DNA from 3 places in the Promicromonospora sp. NPDC019610 genome. Region 3 is predicted to be linked to each of the others. Evidence: predicted binding sites of a transcription regulator. Region 3 holds the regulator's gene; each other region holds the start of a gene.

Region 1 (7,251 bases), on a different contig from region 3:
GGTCTACGTGATCGCGCCGCAGGAGGACCTGCGGCGTGCGGCCGACGTCCTGCTGGCGGACGACGGCATCGAGGACGTCGCGATCACCGCCGACACCGCGAGCTCGACCGCGCCGGTGACCGAGGACGGCGTCCAGCCGTTCGGTCCGCCCGGTTCGCCGGCCCCGGAACCCGTGGTGTCCGACGGCACGGTGCTGCTCCAGGGCACGCTCGGCGACGCCGCGGACTCGCTGGCCGCGGAGCAGACCGTGCGCGACCTGCGCACCGCCTACGCCGACGAGCTGCCCGCAGCCCTGGTCGGCGGCGAGTCCGCGACCGACCTGGACACGAACGAGGCGTCCATCCGCGACCGCACGGTCATCGTGCCGATCGTGCTCGTGGTGATCCTGGTCATCCTCATGCTGCTGCTGCGCGCGGTGCTCGCCCCCGTGCTGCTCATCCTGACCACCGTGCTGTCGTTCGGGACCGCGATGGGCGTCTCCGCGCTGGTCTTCAACGACGTGCTGGGCTTCCCGGGCGCCGACCCGGCGGTCCCGCTGTTCGGGTTCGTGTTCCTGGTGGCGCTCGGGATCGACTACAACATCTTCCTGATGACCCGGGTCCGGGAGGAGTCGCTGGTGCACGGCACCCGCGAGGGCGTGCTGCGCGGGCTGCGGCTGACGGGCGGCATCATCACGTCGGCAGGCCTGGTGCTCGCGGCGACCTTCACGGCACTGGCGGTGATCCCGGTGCTGTTCCTCGCGCAGCTCGCGTTCATCGTGGCGTTCGGCGTGCTGCTCGACACGTTCGCCGTGCGCTCGCTGCTGGTCCCTGCGCTCACGTACGACATCGGCCGGAAGGTCTGGTGGCCGTCGAAGCTGGGGCGTGCTGGGAAGTAGGCGGCGGGAAGCAGGCGCCGGGAAGTAGGCGCCGGGAAGTAGGCGCCGGGAAACAGGAGACGGCAGGTCGCGGTCGTCCATGGCGGATCCCGTAAGTGGTGAGGGGCGGCCGGTCCTGAGGGGCCGGCCGCCCCTTCCGCTGTCCTGACGGGTGCCGGTCAGCTCGCGGTCAGGCCGACGGGGACCCACGCCAGGTCGTCGCGGAACCTCGTGTCGGCGGCGTCGTCGTCGTCGAACGAGTCGGGCAGTCTGCCGGCTCTTACGACGTCGAGCCACGGATGGTGGCGCGGGACCCGGTGCGGTCGGGGCGCCGGGCCCCCGCCCGCCAGGCCGCCAGGCCGCCAGGCCGCCAGGCCGCCAGGCCGCCAGGCCGCCAGGCCCAAAGAGTTATCCACAGATCTTCTGACTGGCCAACACTCAGCACATTCGTTCGATAGGCTCGGTACGACGCCGCGGGGCCGACCCGGTCCTGGCGTTCGGATCGCGCACGAGAGGTGGTGGGCACCATGGCAGGAGAAGAGCGTGGGGGCGCCCCGCGCGCCCTGGAGGACGTCCTGACCGACCTCGACGCGCTGCTGGACGAGCTCACCACAACACCGCACGAGCCCGTGACGACCTCGGATCTGGTGTCGGCGTCCGCCCGTCTCCGGGTGGCCGGCGCGCGCATGGATGCCGTGCGCTGGTCGATCCTGCCCCGGATCGAGGCCGCCGGGCTCTGGGCCCAGACCGGCGCACGCACCTTCGCCGTCTGGCTGGCCCGCGCAGAGGACGTCCAGACGGCGACCGCCCGACGCGACGTCCGCACGGCCAGGGCCCTGCGCGACCACCTGCCCGCCACCTTGTCGGCAGGCCTGGCGGGCCAGGTGGGTGTCGACAAGATCCGGGTCTTGGTCGACGTCGCCACCACCAGCGACACCCGGACCGAAGCCCTGGCCGCCCCAGCGGTCGACGTGCCCACCCTCGATCAGGCCGGCTCCGCCCCTGACCCGGGTCCCGCTGGCGACGCACCTGCTGGACCTGAGCCCGTACGTGACGGACCGACGGACGGCCTGACGGACGGGCCGACGGCGGGAACGCCGACGACTTCAGCAGCGCCCACGTGGGAGGAGCAGCTGCTCGACTGGTCGACCCAGAACGGGCCCGACCGCTTCCGCGGCCTCGTGCGCTACTTCGCCCGCCACGCGGACCCCGACGCCGACGAGCGCGGCTACACGAAGGCCCGCCTGCGCGAGTACCTGGACGTCGCCCCGACGCTCGGCGGCTACCACCTGAGCGGGTTCCTCACCGAGGAGCACGGCCAGACGCTGACCACGGCGATCGGCTCAATCATGGGCGCGCCGGCCGGGGACGACGACCGCACGCCGGGTCAGCGCCGCGCCCAGGCCCTCGCCGACCTGAGCCGCATCATTCTCGATACCGGCCGCACCGGCAGCGGCGCTTCCGTCCGCCCGCACCTGAGCGTCACCGTGTCGTGGACCGAGCTCCAGGCGCTCGCCGCCAGGAGCGCGGCTCGAGTCGACGGCGAGCGCCCGGGCACAGGCGTCCCATCCGGCCCAACCGGGCCAACCGGCCCGACCGGACCGACTGGATCGGCTGGAGCGACTGGACGGACTGGACCGATCGGCCCGGACGGTGTTCCTCACATCAAGCGTCCCGCCGTCTTCACCGAGACGAGCACCCCGGTGCCGGCCTCGCTCCTGCGCCGCATCGCCTGCGACAGCGAGGTCACGCGCATCGTGTTCGGGGCCGACTCGCAGATCCTGGACGTCGGCCGGAGCAAACGGACGATCACGGGGCAACTCCGCCGGGCGGTCATCGCCCGCGACCAGCACTGCGTCTACGGTCAGTGCGACCAACCGCCCACGCGCTGCGAGGTCCACCACGCCCTCCGCCACTGGGCGCACGGCGGCGAGACCTCCACCACCAACGCCGCCCTGCTCTGCTACCACCACCACGACCTCGTCGACACGCAGAACATCGCCATGCACTACGACAACGGCTGGCACTTCACGCACCCGAACGGCCACGTCACACACCCCGCCGGCACGAGCACCACATGACCAGGAAGTCGCCGATCACCGCGCAGCACCGCGGCACACCGCCACCGAAGCAGTCCCGCCCGGCCAGGGAGTCCCTCCGGGCCGCCGGCGCCGCGCCGCGCCGGCCGGGCCGCCGTCGCCGGGCCGCGGTCGCCGGGCCGGCCGGGCCGCGCCGGGCGGGGATTCACCCTCCGGTCACAGCGCCTTGTGCTTGGCGGGACCCCTCCCGGCCATCGTCATCGCAGCCCGGCGGATCCCCCACCACCCGGCCCCGAGCACTCGCGAGCACCCGGCCCCGAGCACTCGCGAGCACCTGGTCCCGAGCACCGGGGCGGTGCGGGGCAGCGCCGCGCCATCCGGGCACCGCCACCGCCACCGCCACCGAGACCAGGACCAGGACCAGGACCAGGACCAGGACCAGGACCGAGATCGGAACCAGAACCAGAACCAGAACCAGGGACGGGACCGGGACCGGGACCGGTCAGCTTCCCCGCACCAGGACCGGTCAGCTTCCCTGCAACGGGACCGGTCAGCTTCCGCGCACCGGGACCAGTCAACCTCCCGCGCCGGGACCGGTCAGCTCCCCGCAGGCCCGAACCGTTCGGTCCGGATCCGGGCGGGATCATGCCCCTGCGCCACGAGCATGCGGGCCACCCCCTCGACGAAACCTGTCGGGCCGCACACGTACACCCGCGGCTCCAGCTCGGGCGGCCAGCCCCACGAGGCCAGCTCGGAGGAGGTGAGCCGGCGCGGACCGCGCAGCGCCGTCAGCGAGACCGCCCGGGTGTAGATCGTGCTCGCCTCGAACCCGTCGCCGCGAGCGACGAGGGCGTCGAGCTCGTCGGTGTACAGCCGGTCCTCCGGCGTGCGCACCGAGTAGATCAGACGAAACGGCGTCCGGTCGCCGGACTGCCGGCGGGCACGGGCCATCGACATCACGGGGACGAGCCCGGAGCCGCCGGCCAGGAGCAGCACGGGCGTGCCCGCGTCCCGCTCCGGATCCCAGACGAACCATCCGCCGATGGGCCCGCGCACCTCGATGGCCGCCCCGGGCGGGAAGTCGTCGACCAGGTAGGGCGACACCTCGCCGTCCCGCACGCGCTGGACGGTGACCTCCACGCCCCCGCTGCCAGACGGCGAGGGGCCGCTCGCCAGCGAGTAGGACCGCTCGGCGGTGTAGCCGTCGGGTGCGGTGAGGCGCAGGTCGAGGTGCTGGCCTGCCTGGTGACCGGGCCAGCGCGGGATGTCGAGCACGAGGGTCTCCGCGGAGGCGCTCTCGGCGCGCCGTTCCAACAGGGTGGCGACCTGCCAGCCCGACGGGACCGCGTAACGCTGGCCGAGCCGGGCGCCCGCCGCCTCAGTCACCCTGGTACCTCTGCTCACGCCACGGGTCACCGAGGTCGTGGTAGCCGAGCTTCTCCCAGAAGCCGGGCCGGTCCGTCGGCATGAGCGTGAGCGAGCGCACCCACTTGGCCGACTTCCAGAAGTACAGGTGCGGCACGAGCAGCCGCGCAGGGCCGCCGTGCTCGGGGTGCAGGGGCGCACCGTCGAAGGTGTGCGCGATCCAGGCCTTGCCGCCCAGCAGGTCGGCGACGGGAAGGTTGGTCGTGTAGCCCCCGTAGGAGCCGACCATCGCGAAGTCGGCGGTGGACTCGACGTCCGCGAGCAGGACGTCCAGGGACACACCTCGCCAGCGGGTGCCGAACTTGGACCAGCGGGTCACGCAGTGGATGTCGACCGTCGGCGTGTCCTGGGGCAGCGCCATCAGTTGCGCCCACGTCCAGGTCTTCGCGGCACCTGACTCGTCGGTGACGGTGAAGTTCCAGGTCCGGCTGTCAACGTTGGGCGTCGGACCGGCGGAGAGCACCGGGAAACCCTCCTCCTTGTACTGCCCGGGCGGGAGGGTCACGCCCGCGGGTCGCGGCCGCCCGCGAAAGCCCGGGGTGAGCGTGGCACCCGCGCCGGCGCCGGATCCGGCGAGAGCGCCGGTGACGTCAGTGCTGGTGACGTCAGTGCTGGTGACGTCAGTGCTGGTGACGTCAGTGCTGGTGACGTCAGTGCTGGTGACGTCAGTGCTGGTGACGTCAGTGCTGGTGGGATCGGTGCTGGTGCGGTCGGAGCTGATGCGGTCGGTGTCCGCGGAATCGGGACCGCCAGGTGCAGGCAGAGGCGGAGGCGCGCTGGTCATGCCTCAAGATAATGCGGCCGCGAATGCATAGTCACCCGTCAGACGGGCGAACCGCGCGGATCTCGGCGCGGGCCCCGCTCCGACACCGTTGCAGTCTCTGATGCGGACGCCGTAGCGGACCCGTTGTTGACTCTGTCGCGGGAGTTGCGGGCTCCGATCAGGGTTCAAGCAGTAGTTGAAGCTCTGGACCTGCGCAGGCCTAGGTTCAAGTTGAGGTCCTGCTCCCCCGACACCTCAGCCCCAGCCCCAGCCCCAGCCCCAGACTCAGACTCAGACTCAGACTCAGACTCAGACTCAGACGAGACCCTCGTCGGCCAGCGCCTCCTGGGCAATCTTGAAGGCGTGGTTCGCGCTCGGTACCGAGCAGTAGATCGCCGTCTGCAGCAGCACCTCCTTGATCTCGTCGACGCTCAGCCCGTTGCGGACGGCGGCCCGCACGTGCATCGCCAGCTCGTCCCAGTGCCCGCCGGCGACGAGCGCGGTCAGCGTGATCATCGAGCGGCTGCGCCGGTCCAGCCCTGGACGATTCCAGATCTCGCCCCACGCGTACCGCGTGATGAGGTCCTGGAAGTCGGCGGTGAACGCCGTCGTGCCCACGATCGCGCCGTCCACGTGCGTGTCGCCCAGCACCTGACGCCGGACGGCGGCGCCGTCGTGCCGCCGCACGTCGTCCCCGCGCTCGGGTCTTCGGCTCAGCGGGACACTGCTCGCGGGCGCAGCCCGACGAGCCGGCACATCGCTGCGCCTCGCCACCACCCCGCCTCTCGACACACCAGTGCTGTCCGGCGCTCCGGCAGGTTCGGCCGCATCGGCACTGCTCGACGCGTCGTCACCCCGCACCACCTCGGCGGCGTCAGGAACGTCGCCGCCCGGGGCAGTGCTGCCGGGGAGGTCACCGTCCGGCAGATCACTCCCTCTCGACGCCTCGCCCCTGTTGGGCCGTGCGCTGCTGCCGGGCTCTTCGCCGCTGCCGTGCTGCTCGCCGCTGTTGGGCTCTTCGCCGCTGTCGCGCTGCTCGCCGCTGTTGGGCTCTTCGCCGCTGCCGGGCTCCTCGCCGCTGCCGGGCTGCTCGCCACTGTTCGGGACGTCGCTGCTCTCGGTCACGCTGTCACCCTTCCCCGGACGAGGTCGCGCACCAGGTCGGCCACGGCCTGCGGCCGCTCCGCCGGCGCGAGATGTGCCGCTCCGTCCAGCACCTGGAGCCGTGCGCCGGGGACGGCGTCGGCGATCTCCTCGAGCTTCGCGGGCGGCGTCGCCGGGTCCGCGCTGCCCGCGATCGCCACGACGGGGACGCCGACCGCGCCGAGCCGTCCCCGCAGGTCGTGGGCACCGACGGCGTCGCACACCGCGGCGTAGCCGAACCGGTCGGCGGTCTGCAGGCCGGCGAGCAGGCGGAGAGCCACCTGCGGTTCGCGGTCGAGGAATCCGGGCGCGAACCAGCGTCGTGCCGCGGCCTCCACCTGGGTGGGGGTGCCCGCGCGTCGCACCAGCTCGGCCCGTTCAGCCCACCCCGACGGCTCGCCGAAGCAGGTCGCCGTGCAGATCAGGGCCGCGCCGAGCACCCGGTCGGGCGCGTCCAGCAGCAACCGCTGACCGACCGCTCCGCCCACCGAGACACCGGCGTACCAGAACGGCGCCCCGACGTCCCCGCGCTGCGCCTGCGCGCGCTCGACGACGCCGAGGACGGCGTCGGCGAGGTCCGCGATGCTCAGCCCGTCGAGCTCGTCGGCGGACGGCGTCGGCGCAGCGCCGTGCCCCGGTAGGTCCCAGCCGATCACGTCGAGCTCGCCGGCGACCCCGGCGACCTGAGCGCCCTCGGCGGCTTGAGCATCATCAGCGGAATCGCGGACTCCGGCCAGCAGACCGACCGCGTCGCCCCACAGCGCCGTCACCGACGTGCCCAGGGAAGGACCCAGCACCAGCAACGGGCGTGTGGTGTCGCGCAGCACGAACTCGACGGCGCCCAGCCTGGGTCGTGCGGTCATGCGCCCTGCCCCCTCTGCTCGGCGTACTGGTCCAGTACCCGGCCGACGACGGCGGCCGCCGCCCCGACGTCGGGTGCAGGTCCGACGTCGGGTGCGGGACCTGCGTCGGGTGCGGTTCCGGCGTCGGACCTGCCGTCGGACAAGCCGTCGCGCAGGTTCCGC
Region 2 (7,251 bases), on a different contig from region 3:
GCCCGCGCGACCACGCGTCGTGTCGCCGCTCGCTCCTCGGCCGCGCTGGCGGCCCTGTCCGTGGGGCTCGCGGCCCTGGTCGTCGCCCTCGGGACAGGGCTCGCGGGGCCGGCTGCCGCTGGGCCGGCTGCCGCTGCGCCGACCGCTGCTGGGCAGTTGAGTGCTGCGCCGATGACTGCTGCGCCGATGATTGCGGCGCCCGCGACCGCGCCCACGGACGACGTCACCTGGGGCGTGCGCACCGCGACCAACGACCACGGGGCCGAGCGGGAGAACTTCCGCTACACGGTGGATCCGGGTGCCAAGGTGTCCGACGAGCTCGTCGTCACCAACCACGGCGAGACCCCGCTGAAGCTCGACATCTACGCCGCCGACGGCTACACGACGACGGCGGGGCAGCTCGACGTCCTGACGCGGGAGACCGGCGCCGAGGACGAGGAGACGGGTTCTGATGACACCGGCTCTGCCGACACCGGTTCCGTGCACGTCGGCTCCTGGCTCGACCCCGCCGTCGACCAGGTGCACCTCGCGCCCAGCGAGAGCGCCGACGTCCCCTTCACACTCCGGGTGCCCGACGACGCGACGCCCGGCGACTACGCCGGCGCGATCCTCACCTCGCGCACCGTCACCGCACAGGAGGCGGGGCTGGACTACGAGACCCGGTCCGGGATCCGCGTGTACCTGCGGGTCGCCGGCGACCTCGCGCCGAGCCTGACGGTCACCGACGCGCACGTCGAGTACCACCAGACCCTCAACCCCTTCGGGCCGGGGGACGCGACCGTCACGTACACCGTCCGCAACGACGGCAACGTCCGGCTGGCCGCGAACCAGGACGTCGGCGTCGCCGGCCCGTTCGGCTGGCTCGCCGCGCAGGGCGCGGCCGCCGACGTGCCCGAGCTCCTGCCGGGCGAGTCCTGGCCGGTGTCCGTGCCGGTCGACGGCGTGGCGCCGCTGTTCTGGCTCGGCGCCGACATCGTGCTCGTCGCCCAGCTGCCCGACGTCGAAGGTCCGACCCCCGGCGTCGCCCCCGTCGAGGCCCACGCGTCCGGCTGGGCCGTGCCGTGGCTGCCGCTCGCCGTCGTCCTGCTGCTGGTCGGGGCCGTCGTCGTGATCGTGCGCCGCCGTCGGAGCCGCGGGCGGCGCGAGGACGCCCGCGTCCAGGCCGCCGTCGCCAAGGCGCTCGCGGAGCGCGCGGCGGCGGAGGGCGTTCCTGCGGAGGGCGTTCCTGCGGATGAGGCGGAGAAGGAGGGCGCGGTGGAGGAGGGCGCGGCGGGGGAGGCCGCGGCGAAGGGAGGTACCGCGGTCGGGGCCGGGCGGTCGGCCGGCTCCGACCAGGCAGCTCCCGAGGAATCCGGGACGCCGAGGACCGGGGCGGTCGCGCCGTGAGGCGCCCGGCAGCCGGACTCACCGCGACCCTGGCTGCGGCCGCCGTCGCGCTCACCCTCACCGCGTGCGGCGCCGTCGCGCCCGGCCCGACCTCGGACGGCGCCGCCAGCCCGCCGCCCCTGACCGGGTTCGCAGCGCGGTTCGTCGGGTCCAGCCACGAGCCGGCGCCGGAGGCGACCGTCCGCCCCACGCCGGGCACGTGGGACGACGTCGCCGTCCCCGCCGGGTACACGATCGCCGTCGTCGCCCGTGGTGACGACGGCGCGACGGCGACCCTCACGGACGCCGTCGAGCACTACGCCGCGGAGCACGGGGCGGACCTGACCGTGCTGGAGGCGCGGAGCGACGACGACGTCGAGCGGCGTATCGACGAGGCCGTGGCCGGCGCGCCGGATCTGGTGATCGGTGTCGGCGACGGCGTCGTGGACGTGTTCTCCCTGATCACGGCCCAGTACCTGGAGACCGACTTCCTGGTGGTCGGGGCGCAGCTGCCGGAGCCGACCCACAACGTGACCGCCGTCGTCTGGCCGGGTGCGGAGTTCCGCGGGACGGGGCTGGGCAACGACGACGCCCACCCGGCCGCCGTCACGGCGGAACGTGCGCGCGAGGCCGTCGCCGCCGGGACGGCGAGCGTGCTGCACGACCTGACGGGCATCGTCATCGAGCTCGGCTAGCTCCTCCGCGGTGTCGGTGGGCCCGGATACAGTCGGGAGATGGCACGGGACCGGATATTCGGCATGAGCTTCGCGAGCATCTACCCGCTCTACGTGCAGAAGGTGGAGCGCAAGGGCCACACCACGGCCGAGCTGGACCAGGTGCTCACCTGGCTCACCGGCTACGACGACGCCGGCCTGCTGCAGGCGATCGACAGCGGGGTGGACCTGGAGACCTTCTTCGCGCAGGCGCCGGCGATGAACCCGAATGTGTCCCTGATCAAGGGCGTCATCTGCGGGTACCGCGTCGAGGACATCGAGGACCCGCTGATGCAGCAGATCCGGTACATGGACAAGCTGGTCGACGAGCTGGCGCGCGGCAAGAAGATGACGTCGATCCTGCGGGGGAGCGCGCCGGTCGCGCGCTGAGCCGAGGGTCGCGGGTCTCGTCGGCCCGGGGGTGGCGTGCGCACGCTCCTGTGACGCCGCGTGAGGGCAGGTGGAACCTGAGTCTGTTATCACCGAGTCCGGTCCCTTCTGCTGAGTGATGACGAGCCTCTGCAGCGTGGCTCTCGGGCCAGCGTATGCCGTGCCGGGCTTGATGAAGAGTTATCCACAGATTACAAGTGCACCTCGCGGTGCGTATGAATGTTCGAGATAATGGTGTCAGGCGGACAACGAGGGCAGGGGGTGGCGTCGGTGGAGTCGATGGAGGGAACGGGCTTTGAGGGTGCGCCCTCAGCGGGTGCGGGTGGCGTGGCGTCGTTGGAGCAGGTGTTGGACCGGATCGAGGCCGCGGTGGGGGAGCTGGCGGGTCTGGTCGCTCCGGAGGTCCTGGAGGGTTGGGGCGCTCCGACGATCACCCCGTTGATGCAGGCCCATACGAGGATCCGTAAGGTGACCGCTCGCCTGGAGGGTGTGCGGTTCACGGTGTTGCCGCGGATCGAGGACGACGGGGCGTGGCGTTCGGGCGGGATGTCGCGGACGTTCGCGTCGTGGTTGCGGTTGCGGGAAGGCGTCTCGGCGTCTACGGCACGCAAGGACGTGACGACGGCTCGTCGTCTGGCGCAGGCTCTCCCGGTGACGCGTGAGCGTCTGGTCGCGGGCGCCCTGGGAGCGGATCATGCCCGGGTGATGGCGGAGGTCGCGCCGACGAGCCGGACTCGTGAGGATGCGTTGGCGTGGTTGGTCGACACCCGTACGGGGGAGACCACGACGCCGGAGGCGTTCGTGCAGACCGTCAGTGTCGACTTCCCCGACCCTGCCGATGACCCGGAAGGAGTGCGTACCCGTGAGCGGGTCACCGAGGTCTTGGAGACCGCGATCGGTGAGGGGACGTTGGTTACGGGGGAGGGTCTGGTTCTGCGTGAGGCTTCGGTGTTGAACGCGGACCAGTTCCGGGTGGTGGCGCGCCGGTTCGCGACCGTGACGGACCCGGACACGGATGACGTGGACGATGACAGGGCGGCCCGGGGTGAGTTCCTGGATGTGTCCAAGACGCTGGGCGGGTTCCACGTGGCGGGGTTCCTGACGGATGAGCACGGTCTGCTGCTGACGACGGCGGTCAAGGCGCTGGTCGGTGCACCGGCGGTGGGCGATGACCGGAGCCCGGGGCAGCGTCGTGCGCAGGGTCTGGCGGATCTCGCGCGTGTGGTGCTGGACACGAATCAGGCTTCCTCGGGTGCGTCGATCCGTCCGCACCTGAGCGTGACGGTCTCGTGGTCGGAGCTGGTCGCTCAGGTCACTCGTACGCGGGGCGGCCTGTGCCTGACCTGCGGGCAGGTTGTCCCGGGCCGGTCGGGCGTGACAGGGGCGGGCTCAGCCGGGCCGGCGCCTTCGGCAGGAGTTGCGACCGGGCCGAGTCCGATCGTCGGACCTGGCGTCCTCGGCTCGGGTGCTGGTGCTGGTGCTGGTGCTGGTGCTGGTGCTGGTTCGGCTGTCGGGCCGGGCCTGTTGGGCTCGGGTGGTGCGGTGTTCACGGAGTCCGGTGGTCGGGTGCCGGTGGGTTTGTTGCGTCGGTTGGCGTGTGACAGTGCGGTCACCCGGGTGGTGTTCGGTGCGGATGGTGCGGTGCTGGATGTGGGGCGGGCGCAGCGGACGGTGTCGGGGCAGATGCGGCGTGGGGTGATCGCTCGGGATGGGCATTGTGTGTTCCCGGGGTGTGATCAGCCGCCGTCGCGGTGCGAGGTCCATCATGCGGTGACGCACTGGGCCCAGGGTGGTGGCACGTCGGTGGCCAACAGTGCGTTGTTGTGCTGGTTCCACCATCAGCTCGTTGATGCGCGGGGGATCGGCATGTCCTGGGCGGGTAAGCCCGCGACCGGTAACACCGCGGGGGGTGTGTTGGTGGAGACGGGGTGGGTCTTCACTGATCCGCGGGGTCACCGCATCCGAGTGCCCGAACCCATCGACCCCGCACCCATACCCGGCGAGGCCGCCGTTCCCGACGACCCGTCCGCCGTGCCACCCGCGACGGCGGCATGACGGATGCGATCCGCCGGCCGGTCAGACCGCGTCCGGGGTCAGCGCGTTGAAGACGACCTCGCGTTCGGCCCCTGTGGCGATGCGCCAGACCGCGTCGGCGAGGTCGTCGGGGTCGAGCACCGGCATGGGGGCCGAGCTGGCAGCCGAGTCAGGAGCCGGCTCAGCAGCGGAGCTAGCAGCCGAGTCAGCAGCAGGGTCGGGCGGCAGATCGAGCACCGGTTCGGGCGCCCCTGTCAGCGCACCCGCCCCTGTCAGCGCACCCGCCCCTGTCAGCGCACCCGCCCCTGTCAGCGCATCCGCTCCTCCGACGCTCGTGCCCGCCCGGCCCGCGGTCAGCATCCGGTGGATGTCGCCGCGTTCGATGAGCCCGCCCACCACGAGCGAGCCCACGTGGACGCCGTCGGGCGCGGCAGCCGCGGCGAGGGTCAGGGCGTAGGTGCGCAGGGCGGCCGAGGCTGGCGCGAACGGCCCGAGGAACGGCAGCGGGACGACCGCGCTGAGCCCCGACACGTAGACGATCGCGCCGCCGCCGCGCTCGCGCATGCCCGGCAGCACCAGTCCGGCGAGCTCGACGGCGGGGTCCACGACCTGGGCGGCGGCGGCGCGGACGTCGTCGGCGCGCGTCTCGAGGATGCCGATCGGGGCGGCGGCCGGGTTGTCGGCGCCCGGCCCGTGATAGACGACGTCGACAGGCCCGAGCCCGGCCTCTACCTCGGCGACCGCATGTCGCAGTCCGCCGGGCCTGCGCACGTCCGCGGCGACGGCGGCGGCGCGGACGCCGGCCGAGCGGAGGTCGTCCAGGTAACCGGGGTGGCGGTCGGCACTGCGGGAGACCAGGCCGACCTGGTACCCCTCCTTGCCGAACCGCCGGGCCACCGACATGCCGAGGCCTGGCCCGGCGCCCAGGACCAGCAGGGTGGGGTGAGTGCTCATTCGTGTCTCCTCGTCGTCTCGCCGTCGAGCTGCCTCGACGTGACCGTTGGATACGGTGACGTCATCGATCCTCACGGCACCGCGGACGTCTCGAAAGAAGGCACTTTCATGTCAGATGGGAACACCGGTGTGCCCCACCCCGACGGCCACACCGATGCCCACCCCGACGCCCACATGGTCGCCGCCGCCGTCGGCGGCAAGCTGCCGGGGCGGGTCCCGACCGAGGACTATGAGGCGTGCCCCGTCACGCACACCGTGCGGATGCTGGGCGACAAGTGGACGCTGCTCGTGCTGATGCTGCTCGCCGAGCGCGCGCACCGGTTCAACGAGCTCCACCGGCGCGTCGACGGGATCAGCCAGCGGATGCTGACCCGGACCCTCCGCGCGCTCGAGGACGACGGGCTGGTCTCCCGGACCGTCTTCCCCACGATTCCGCCCGGGGTCGAGTACAAGCTCACCGAACGGGGCCGCGAGCTGCTGGTCCCGCTGTCGGCCCTCGCGGACTGGGTCGTGCGGGACCGGGCGGCATAGACGCCCCCCGCGCGTCCGCGCCGCCACCGCACCGCGCTTCCCGGCCCCTTCCCTGACCTTTCTGTCACGTCTTGAGCGGCGGAATTCCGCCGATTAGCGTCACGTCGGACGCGCGACGGCGGCGTCGCGCCCGGAACGGAGGTCGTGCCCATGACAGGTCCAGCGAATGGATCTCCCGTCGACCGGCGGGCGGTCCTGGCGGGTGCCGCCGGGGTCGCCGGCTCCCTGGTGGCGGGCCTGGCCCTGCCCGCCGCGACCGCCTCGGCGGCGTCCGCGGCAGCACCGGGCCGCACGCCCGGGGGAACACCAGGCGGCGCGACCGCAGAGGCGGCACCCGGTGCGGCGACGTCGTCGGGCCACCCCGCCGGCCGCTTTCCAGCGAACTGGCCCGATCCGGAGCCTTACGGCCTCGCGGACACCCGGCCGGACCTCTGGCCGCGTGACGACAACTCCTTCGTGCTGCCGCTGGAGCTGCGCCCGCGGGACCGGGAGCTCGGCCGGGTCTGGATCCGCGACACGTACGTGAACTGCTTCGTCGTCGACGGCAAGCCCGTCTACGTCGCCACGGGGACCACGCGGGTACCGGGGCTCCCGGCGGCCGGTCCCTGGAACGACGGCATCTTCCTGTGGCTGGCCTCGTCGCTGCGCGGGCCGTGGCGGCTCGCCGACACGTCGGCGATCCGGCCCGATTCCGGTCGAGGGGCCGCGCCGGGCGCAGAGCGGGGCAAGGTCTGGTCGCCCGAGTTCGTCGGCGAGAACCGGCCCGGCCGCACCGTCGTCGCCCCGTGGCAGGAGTACTGGGACGACCACGGCCAGTTCGGCAAGCGCGGCAACGCCTGGGCGCCGGAGGTGCACTACTTCCGCGGCACCTGGTACATCGTGGCCTGCATGGGCGACCACTCCACGAAGGTCGGCTCGTTCCTGCTGATCAGCGAGGGCGGCCCCGAGGGCCCGTACCGCCTGGCCGAGGGCAACGTCGGCAAGCCCTTCGGCGACTCGTTCATCGGCGGGCCGTCGTTCATCGCGCCCGGGGCGTACCACCACATCGACGGCAGCATCTACACCGAGGACGACGACGCCTGGCTGGTGCTGCACAACCACCTGTACGCGCCGTTCCGCGACGACATGGAGGACATCGTCCCGACGACGGGCCTCCCGCTGTTCCAGCAGACGCCGTACACGCCCGAGCCGTACCTGGAGGGTGCGTACGTGTTCAAGCACGGGGGCAAGTACTTCCTGGTGCACGCGGCCTGGGACCGCACGT
Region 3 (7,251 bases):
AGGCCATGTTCATCCTCGGCAGCGCGGTCGGTCCGCTGCTCCTCGGCGTGGGCTACGACCAGCTGGGCTCCTACGACCCGGTCATCCCGGTGCTGATGGGCGTGCTCGTCGTCGGCGCGATCCTCATCGCGACGCTGGGGCGCTACGTGTACCCGGCGGTGGACGGCTTCGACCGGCTCGCCGCCCGCGACGAGCTCGCGGCCGCCGAGGTACTGAGCAGCATCGCCGAGCAGGACGACGCCCCCGCGGCATCAGACCGACCACGTCCTCGGATCCGTGGCTGATCGGCCCGCACGACGGTGAAGTTGAGCCAGGTGCGGGCCACGTCGGCGTCGGCCAGGGGGTCGCCCCGTCGCACCGTGACGCACGTCACGATTGATCTTGACCCGGGGTCAAGGTGGACGGTTCTCGCATCGGCAGGACGCCGAAGAGAATCGAGCGCTTCGAAGGAGCGAACCACCATGACCACCACCGTTTCCAACCGGACCGCCGACCGTCTCCAGCGGGCAATCGAGGCGATCGTCGACCCCGGCATCATCGGGCTGTCGGTCCGCGTCAACGACGAGCAGGGCGAGTGGGTCGGCACCGCCGGGGCGGCGGAGCTCGGCGGGGACGTGAAGCCTCCTGCCGACGGTCACATCCGGATCGGCAGCAACACCAAGACCTTCACCGCGACCCTGGTGCTTCAGCTCGTGGCCGAGGACAGGATCGGCCTGGACGACGCGGTCGTGGACCACCTGCCTGAGTTCGGGATCGACCAGCGGATCACGGTGCGGATGCTGCTCCAGCAGACCAGCGGCCTGTTCAACTTCACCGGCGAGGTCTACGAGGACGGCTCGATGGTGTTCGGCATCCCCATCCCTTACGGCCCCCACGGCAAGGAGTGGCTGGACAACCGGTTCAAGACCTACCGGCCCCAGGAGCTGGTCGACCTCGCGTTGTCCAAGCCTGCGCGGTTCGAGCCCGGAGCAGGCTGGAGCTATTCCAACACCAACTACGTCCTGGCTCGCCTGCTCATCGAGAAGGTCACCGGCCGTACCGTCACCGAGGAGATGCAGCGGCTGATCCTGACCCCGCTCGGCATGTCGCACACCGTGGTCCCGGATGACGCGGAGATCGCCGAGCCGCACGCCCACGCCTACTACCGGTACGACGAGGACGGCGAGCCGCGCACGGTCGACATCACCCGCCAGAACCCCTCCTGGGTCTCCGCCGGCGGTGACATGATCTCGACCACCGAGGACCTGCACACGTTCATCGCCGCGCTCACCGGCGGCAAGCTCCTCCCGGACGAGCTGCGCGAGGAGATGTTCACCCCGCGTGCGACGGGCATCCCGAACATGGACTACGGGCTGGGGGTGTTCGTGCTGACCACGGACGACGGTGCCACCGTGATCTCCCACAACGGCGCCGCGGTGGGCCACGCGGCGCTCATGTACGCCACCCCCGACGGGGCGAAGACCCTGACCGCCGCGCTGAACTGCGTGGACGACGCGAACCTCACCGTCGCCGCGGCGTTCCAGGGCGCCCAGCAGCGCCTCCTCAACGAGGTATTCGGCAGCGGACCCGCGTAGACCAAGAGAACGCTCGCCGCGCCGAGCTCGCCGAGCCCGGCGCGGCCGGTCCCCGCACCTCGCAGCGGCACACGCGATCAGCGCTCCCGGACACTTGGCAGGATGAGCAGATGCACAACGGAGTCACGATCGGCCAGGCGGCCGCGTTCGTCGGCATCACGATCAAGACGGTGCGGCACTACCACAAGCTCGGCCTGGTCAGCGAACCCCGACGCGACAGCTCCGGATACCGGCGGTACGGATCGGACGACCTCCTCAGGCTGGTGCAGGTCCGGACCCTGGCCGCCGCCGGGGTACCGCTGGCCGAGATCGGCCCCCTGCTCGACGCCGACGCCGCGCTGTTCGCCTCCGCGCTCGTCCAGGTCGAACGACAGCTCGACCAACACATCGCGGAGCTGACCGCGCGACGCGCCATGCTGCGCCGCCTCGCCGACGGCGACCGGGCGCTGCTGCCCGACCGCGCCGTGGCCCTGCTGGAGCGGATGCTCGGCCTCGGATACTCCGAGGACGAGGTCGCGGCCACCAGGGAGGGCTGGGTACTGGCGCGAGCCCTGGTCCCCGAAGGCTTCGACGACTACCTCGCCCAGTTCGAGCACGCCCTGCAAGACACCCGGCTCATCGCCCTGACCAGGCGCATCGCCGAAGCCGCGACCGGGGAGGCGGACGACCCCCGCATCGACCGTCTCGCCGCCGATGCGGCAGACCACTACCTGGCCGACCCCGCACTGCTCAAGACCGTCACCAGCCTGCAGGCACGGACCGACACCGCGCCCCGGTACACGATGATCGCCCGCCACGGTGACAAGCCGACACCGGCCATGGCACGACTGTCCACGCTCTTCGAGTCCAGACTCCGCGCCGCCGGCGTCCGCATCCCGAGGTCCGACCCCCGTTGACCGCGAAGCGCACCCGTGGGCGTTCGAACTGTGTCATGAACCGTGCCATCGCGGGTCAGGTGTCCCTTCGTCGGGCGCCCCGCGACACGATGAAGGCCGCCGACCAGGTCTGATACCCGGTCGGCGGCCTCGGTCGAGCAGGCTCAGCCGGACTTGCGGCGGAACATCTTCTGCACGGGGCCGGTCGTCTCCGAACCGTGCACCGAGCCCGTGTTCACATCGCCTGCGGCGGTACGGCCGCGTGCGGCGTTCTTCCGGTCCAGCGCCTCCTTGAACCGCGCCTTCGCGTCCACGCTCGGCGCGGTCGCGGCCTTGGGCGCCTCAGCGTCCTGAGCCACCGCCTCCTCGGCACCAGGCTTCTCGTCCGTCACACCGATCACCTCCTCCTGTTTCGGGGGTCCCTCGATCGGGTCCGTCGTCGGGCCCAGCCTGCACCACCGCGCGCCACGGTGCCAATCGCTTTTCAGCCCCGGCTCGACGCGCGCCCCGCTCGGCCCGCTACGCCTGCGCGGCAGCCCGCTCCGCGGCACGCTCGGCGCGCTCCGCCCGCAGGGACGTGATGGCGCTCTCGAAGTCCTCGAGCGAGTCGAACGACTGGTAGACGCTCGCGAACCGGAGGTAGGCCACCTCGTCGAGCTCGCGCAGGGGGCCGAGGATCGCGAGGCCCACCTCGTACGCGTCGATCTCCGCGCTGCCGTTGCTCCGGAGGGTCTCCTCGACCCGCTGCGCCAGGATCGCCAGGTCGTCGTCGCTGACGGGGCGGCCCTGGCAGGCCTTGCGCACCCCGGCGGCGACCTTGTCGCGGCTGAACGGCTCGGTCGCGCCGGAACGCTTGACCACCGACAGGCTCGCCGTCTCGACGGTCGTGAACCGCCGGTTGCAGTTCGGGCACTGCCGCCTGCGCCGGATCGACAGGCCGTCGTCGGCGGTCCGCGAGTCCACCACGCGCGAGTCGGCGTGGCGACAGAACGGGCAGTGCATGCTGACTCCTGCGTGGTCGGCCACGGACCGGAGACATCCGGTCGCGCCCCGACCGTAAGCGGGCAAACCACCCCCATGCAACATCGCCGCAACATTTGACGGCGAATCGTGGCCTCCGTCCACTTCGTCGGGGCGTCCGGCCACTTTTCGAGGGCCTTCCGGTCAGTCCTTCGGGAGCAGGAGGAGCTCGCCGACCCGCACGGTGCCCGACGTCATCTCGTTGAGGTCCTGCAGGCGCGCGACCGCCTGCCGCACGTCCTCCCCGGGCTTCGCGATCTGCTCGGCGAAGCCCCAGAGCGTCTCCCCCGGCTGCACGGCGTGCACCCGGACCTCCGTGGGTTCGCCCGGCGAGCTCGCCACGGCGGTCGCTCCCCACGTGGCCATCGGGGCGACCACGAGCATCGCCAGCAGCACCAGCACGAAGCGGCCGCGCCGGGTGAGCCGCAGCCCGGCGAGACCGAGCCGGTCGGCGACCGTGCGCGGGCCGCGGGGCGTGTACGAGTGAGCGGGACGGGGCCGGGGCGGCGCGGGCACCCGGCCCGGGGTGTACGCCGGTCCCGGCCGATAGGCCCGGGCCGCGCCCGATCCGGACACCGTCGCATACGCCGGCCCGTACGCCGGGGTGTACTGCCGCAGCGGGATCACGTCCCCCATGGCCCCTCCTCGTAAGGTGACTCGAACTCTTGTCCGTCATACACACGTTCGTCGAACGCTCGTACCATTGTGTAGCACGGGACACCGTAGAAGTCGAGACGCGCTCGAACATTCGTTTGAGCCGAGCACATTTGTGATCTAGAGTGGGCAGCGCACAGGAGAACATTTGTCGGAACGGGAGGGGCACGGGCATGACGGGACGGGACGGGACCAGCGACACGAGAGCCGTCGACACGGCACTCTCGGGTGTCGCCACGTTGGACGCGCCGGGCGACGGGGCGGTCGCCGACGTGCACGCGATCTCGCCGGCAGACCGCCTCACCGAGCGGCAGCGCCTTGTGCTGGACACGATTCGGCAGTCGTTCGAGACGCGCGGATACCCGCCGTCGATGCGTGAGATCGGCGAGGCCGTCGGGCTGGCCAGCCCGTCGAGCGTCAAGCACCAGCTCCAGATGCTGGAGAAGAAGGGCTTCCTGCGCCGCGACCCCAACCGGCCGCGCGCCATGGAGCTCGTCGAGCCCCTGGCCGAGCAGGTCGAGAAGCCGACGCGCGGCGAGATCCACTGGCCCGAGCCGCGGCGCAGCGGCCAGGTCCACTGGGGCGGTTCGGTGCCGGACGACGCGAGCACCCCGCCGCCGTCGTACGTGCCGCTCGTCGGTCGCATCGCGGCCGGTGGCCCGATCCTCGCCGAGCAGGTCGTCGAGGACGTCTTCCCGCTCCCCCGCCAGCTCGTCGGTGACGGCGAGCTGTTCCTCCTCAAGGTCGCGGGCGACTCGATGGTCGACGCCGCGATCTGCGACGGGGACTGGGTCGTGGTGCGCCGCCAGAACGTGGCCGAGCAGGGCGAGATCGTCGCCGCCATGATCGACGGCGAGGCCACGGTCAAGACCTTCAAGCAGACCGACGGGCACGTGCTGCTGCTGCCGCAGAACCCGGCCTACGAGCCCATCCCGGGTGACGAGGCGCAGATCCTGGGTCGTGTCGTCGCGGTGCTGCGCAGCCTCTGAGGTCTCGACAGGCTTCGAGACGAGCACAGGCCCGACCACCGGCTCACGGTGGTCGGGCCTGTGCCGTTGCTGCTAGAACCCGAAACGCCGCTGCACCGCGCGCACGCTGTCGGCCGACGCGCGCAGCCCGGCCAGCTCGTCGTCCGACATCGGCACCTGCACGGTGCTCGTGACACCCCGCCGGTCCACGAGGGACGGCACCGACAGGCACACGTCGCTGATGCCGTGGTAGTCGTCCAGCAGCGAGGACACCGGCATGATCCGGCGCTCGTCCTTGAGCACCGCCTCGATGATGCGGGTCGCGGCCAGGCCCACGGCGTAGTTCGTGGCGCCCTTGCCCGCGATGATCCGGTAGGCCGAGTCGACCACCTCGCGGTGCACCTCCGCGCGCACCGCGGCGTCCAGGGGCGCGGCGCCGCCGACCGGCACCCAGTCGAGCAGCGGCACGCCGCCGATCGACGCGGAGCTCCACAGCGCGATCTCCGAGTCGCCGTGCTCGCCGGCGATGTAGGCGTGCACGTTCCCGACGGCGACCCCGCACCGTTCCGCGAGCACGACGCGGAGCCGCGACGAGTCGAGCACGGTGCCGCTGCCGAAGAGCCGCTCGCGCGGCAGCCCCGAGATCTTGAGCGCCGCGTAGGTCACCACGTCCACGGGGTTGGTCACCATGAGGTAGGTCGCGTCGGGCGCCACCTCGACCAGGCCCGGCAGGATGGTGCGCATCAGCCCGATCGTCGCCTCCGCGAGGTCGACGCGGCTCTGTCCCGGTTTCTGCTTGGCGCCCGCCGTGACCACTACGACGTCGGCCCCCTCGCACACCGCCGGGTCGTCCGAGCCGATCACGTGCGCCTGCGACGTGAACATCAGCCCGTGCTGCAGGTCGAGCACCTCGGCGTCGACCTTCTGCCGGTCGATGTCGAGCAGGGCGATGGTGCGGGCCGAGCCGCGAGTGAGCGCCGCGAAGGCGAGCGTCGATCCCACGGCCCCCGCACCCACCACGGCGATCTTGGTGGTGCGGGACCCGGCGGGCTGGGCTGCGGTGACGTCCGAAGGGGCTGCCATGCCCTCAGGCTATGTGTCGAGCCTGGCGAGCGCGGCGCGGACCAGCTTCGGGTCGGTGGTGGGCCAGAACCCGGGCATCGACCGGGTGAGGAACGACGCGTACCGCGCCGTCGCGAGCCGTGGGTCGAGGACCGCCACGACGCCCCGGTCGTCCATGCTGCGCACCAGGCGTCCCGCGCCCTGCGCGAGCAGGAGCGCCGCGTGCTGCGCCGAGACCGCCATGAACCCGTTGCCGCCCGCCTGCTCGACGGCGCGGGCGCGCGCCGCCTTGACCGGGTCGTCGGGGCGCGGGAACGGGATGCGGTCGATGAGCACGAGCTGGTTGGACGGCCCCGGCACGTCGACGCCCTGCCACAGGGACAGCGTGCCGAACAGGCACGTGGCAGGGTCCTCGGCGAACTCACGCACGAGGGTGGGGAGCTGGTCGTCACCCTGCGCCAGGATCGGGAAGTCCAGGCGCTCCCGCATCGCCTCCGCCGCGGCGTTCGCGGCGCGCCGCGACGAGAACAGCCCGAGCGTGCGGCCGCCGGCAGCGGTGATGAGCTCGGCGATCTCGTCGAGCTGCGCCTCCGTGGTCGGCTCGCGGCCGGGAGCGGGCAGGTGCCGCGCGATGTAGAGGATGCCCTGCTTGGGGTAGTCGAACGGGCTGCCGGCGTCGAGGCCCTGCCACGGCGGGGCGTCCGCTCCGTTGAGGCCGAGCGTGCCGGCGACGGCGTCGAAGGTGCCGCCCAGCGCCAGCGTCGCCGAGGTGAAGACCCCCGTCGACTCGCCCAGCAGGTGCGTGCGGATCAGGCCGGCCACGTGCAGCGGGGCGGCGTGCAGCCGCGTCACGTTGTCGCCGAACCCGCCCCAGCCGTTGTCCGGACGCGAGCACCACAGCACGTCCGCGGTCGTGTCCTGCGCCGCCATGCGCTCGGCCGTCTCGAAGAGCTGGAGCATGGCGCCCTGGGCCATCTTCAGTCCCGGGTCGGGCTGGCCGGCGTCCTTGCCCGGGGCGCCCTTGCCACCCTCGGGCTTGAGCGTGCTCAGCACCTCGCGCGCGGCATCGCGCACCGCGCCGACGGCCAGGCGCAGCTC

What was found. Region 3 encodes LexA, which represses DNA repair genes until DNA is damaged. Its sites were predicted from a motif close to TCGAACANNTGTTCGA; they were not measured.
Region 1: ACH45N_RS16410 (DUF222 domain-containing protein) is a predicted target of LexA. The motif match lies at 1,296-1,311, and genes of this name have one in related genera.
Region 2: ACH45N_RS20210 (DUF222 domain-containing protein) is a predicted target of LexA. The motif match lies at 2,680-2,695, and genes of this name have one in related genera.

The regions. Positions count from the first base shown of each region.
Region 1 covers NZ_JBIRXX010000002.1:1,061,723-1,068,973, forward strand. Annotated here, with positions in the region: gene ACH45N_RS16400 (MMPL family transporter) at 1-877, shown strand, start outside; gene ACH45N_RS16405 (hypothetical protein) at 1,036-1,272, opposite strand; gene ACH45N_RS16410 (DUF222 domain-containing protein) at 1,384-2,937, shown strand; gene ACH45N_RS16415 (ferredoxin reductase) at 3,493-4,281, opposite strand; gene ACH45N_RS16420 (sulfite oxidase-like oxidoreductase) at 4,274-4,825, opposite strand; gene pcaC (4-carboxymuconolactone decarboxylase) at 5,399-5,800, opposite strand; gene ACH45N_RS16430 (alpha/beta fold hydrolase) at 6,205-7,089, opposite strand; gene ACH45N_RS16435 (lyase family protein) at 7,086-7,251, opposite strand, start outside.
Region 2 covers NZ_JBIRXX010000002.1:1,916,018-1,923,268, reverse strand. Annotated here, with positions in the region: gene ACH45N_RS20225 (WxL protein peptidoglycan domain-containing protein) at 1-1,386, shown strand, start outside; gene ACH45N_RS20220 (BMP family ABC transporter substrate-binding protein) at 1,383-2,060, shown strand; gene ACH45N_RS20215 (DUF2200 domain-containing protein) at 2,100-2,468, shown strand; gene ACH45N_RS20210 (DUF222 domain-containing protein) at 2,817-4,523, shown strand; gene ACH45N_RS20205 (SDR family NAD(P)-dependent oxidoreductase) at 4,545-5,456, opposite strand; gene ACH45N_RS20200 (winged helix-turn-helix transcriptional regulator) at 5,565-5,987, shown strand; gene ACH45N_RS20195 (family 43 glycosylhydrolase) at 6,138-7,251, shown strand, end outside.
Region 3 covers NZ_JBIRXX010000001.1:2,341,120-2,348,370, reverse strand. Annotated here, with positions in the region: gene ACH45N_RS10465 (MFS transporter) at 1-284, shown strand, start outside; gene ACH45N_RS10460 (serine hydrolase domain-containing protein) at 462-1,574, shown strand; gene ACH45N_RS10455 (MerR family transcriptional regulator) at 1,685-2,470, shown strand; gene ACH45N_RS10450 (DUF5302 domain-containing protein) at 2,614-2,841, opposite strand; gene nrdR (transcriptional regulator NrdR) at 2,969-3,451, opposite strand; gene ACH45N_RS10440 (LysM peptidoglycan-binding domain-containing protein) at 3,614-4,105, opposite strand; gene lexA (transcriptional repressor LexA) at 4,297-5,112, shown strand; gene ACH45N_RS10430 (L-lactate dehydrogenase) at 5,185-6,174, opposite strand; gene ACH45N_RS10425 (ATP-dependent DNA helicase) at 6,184-7,251, opposite strand, start outside.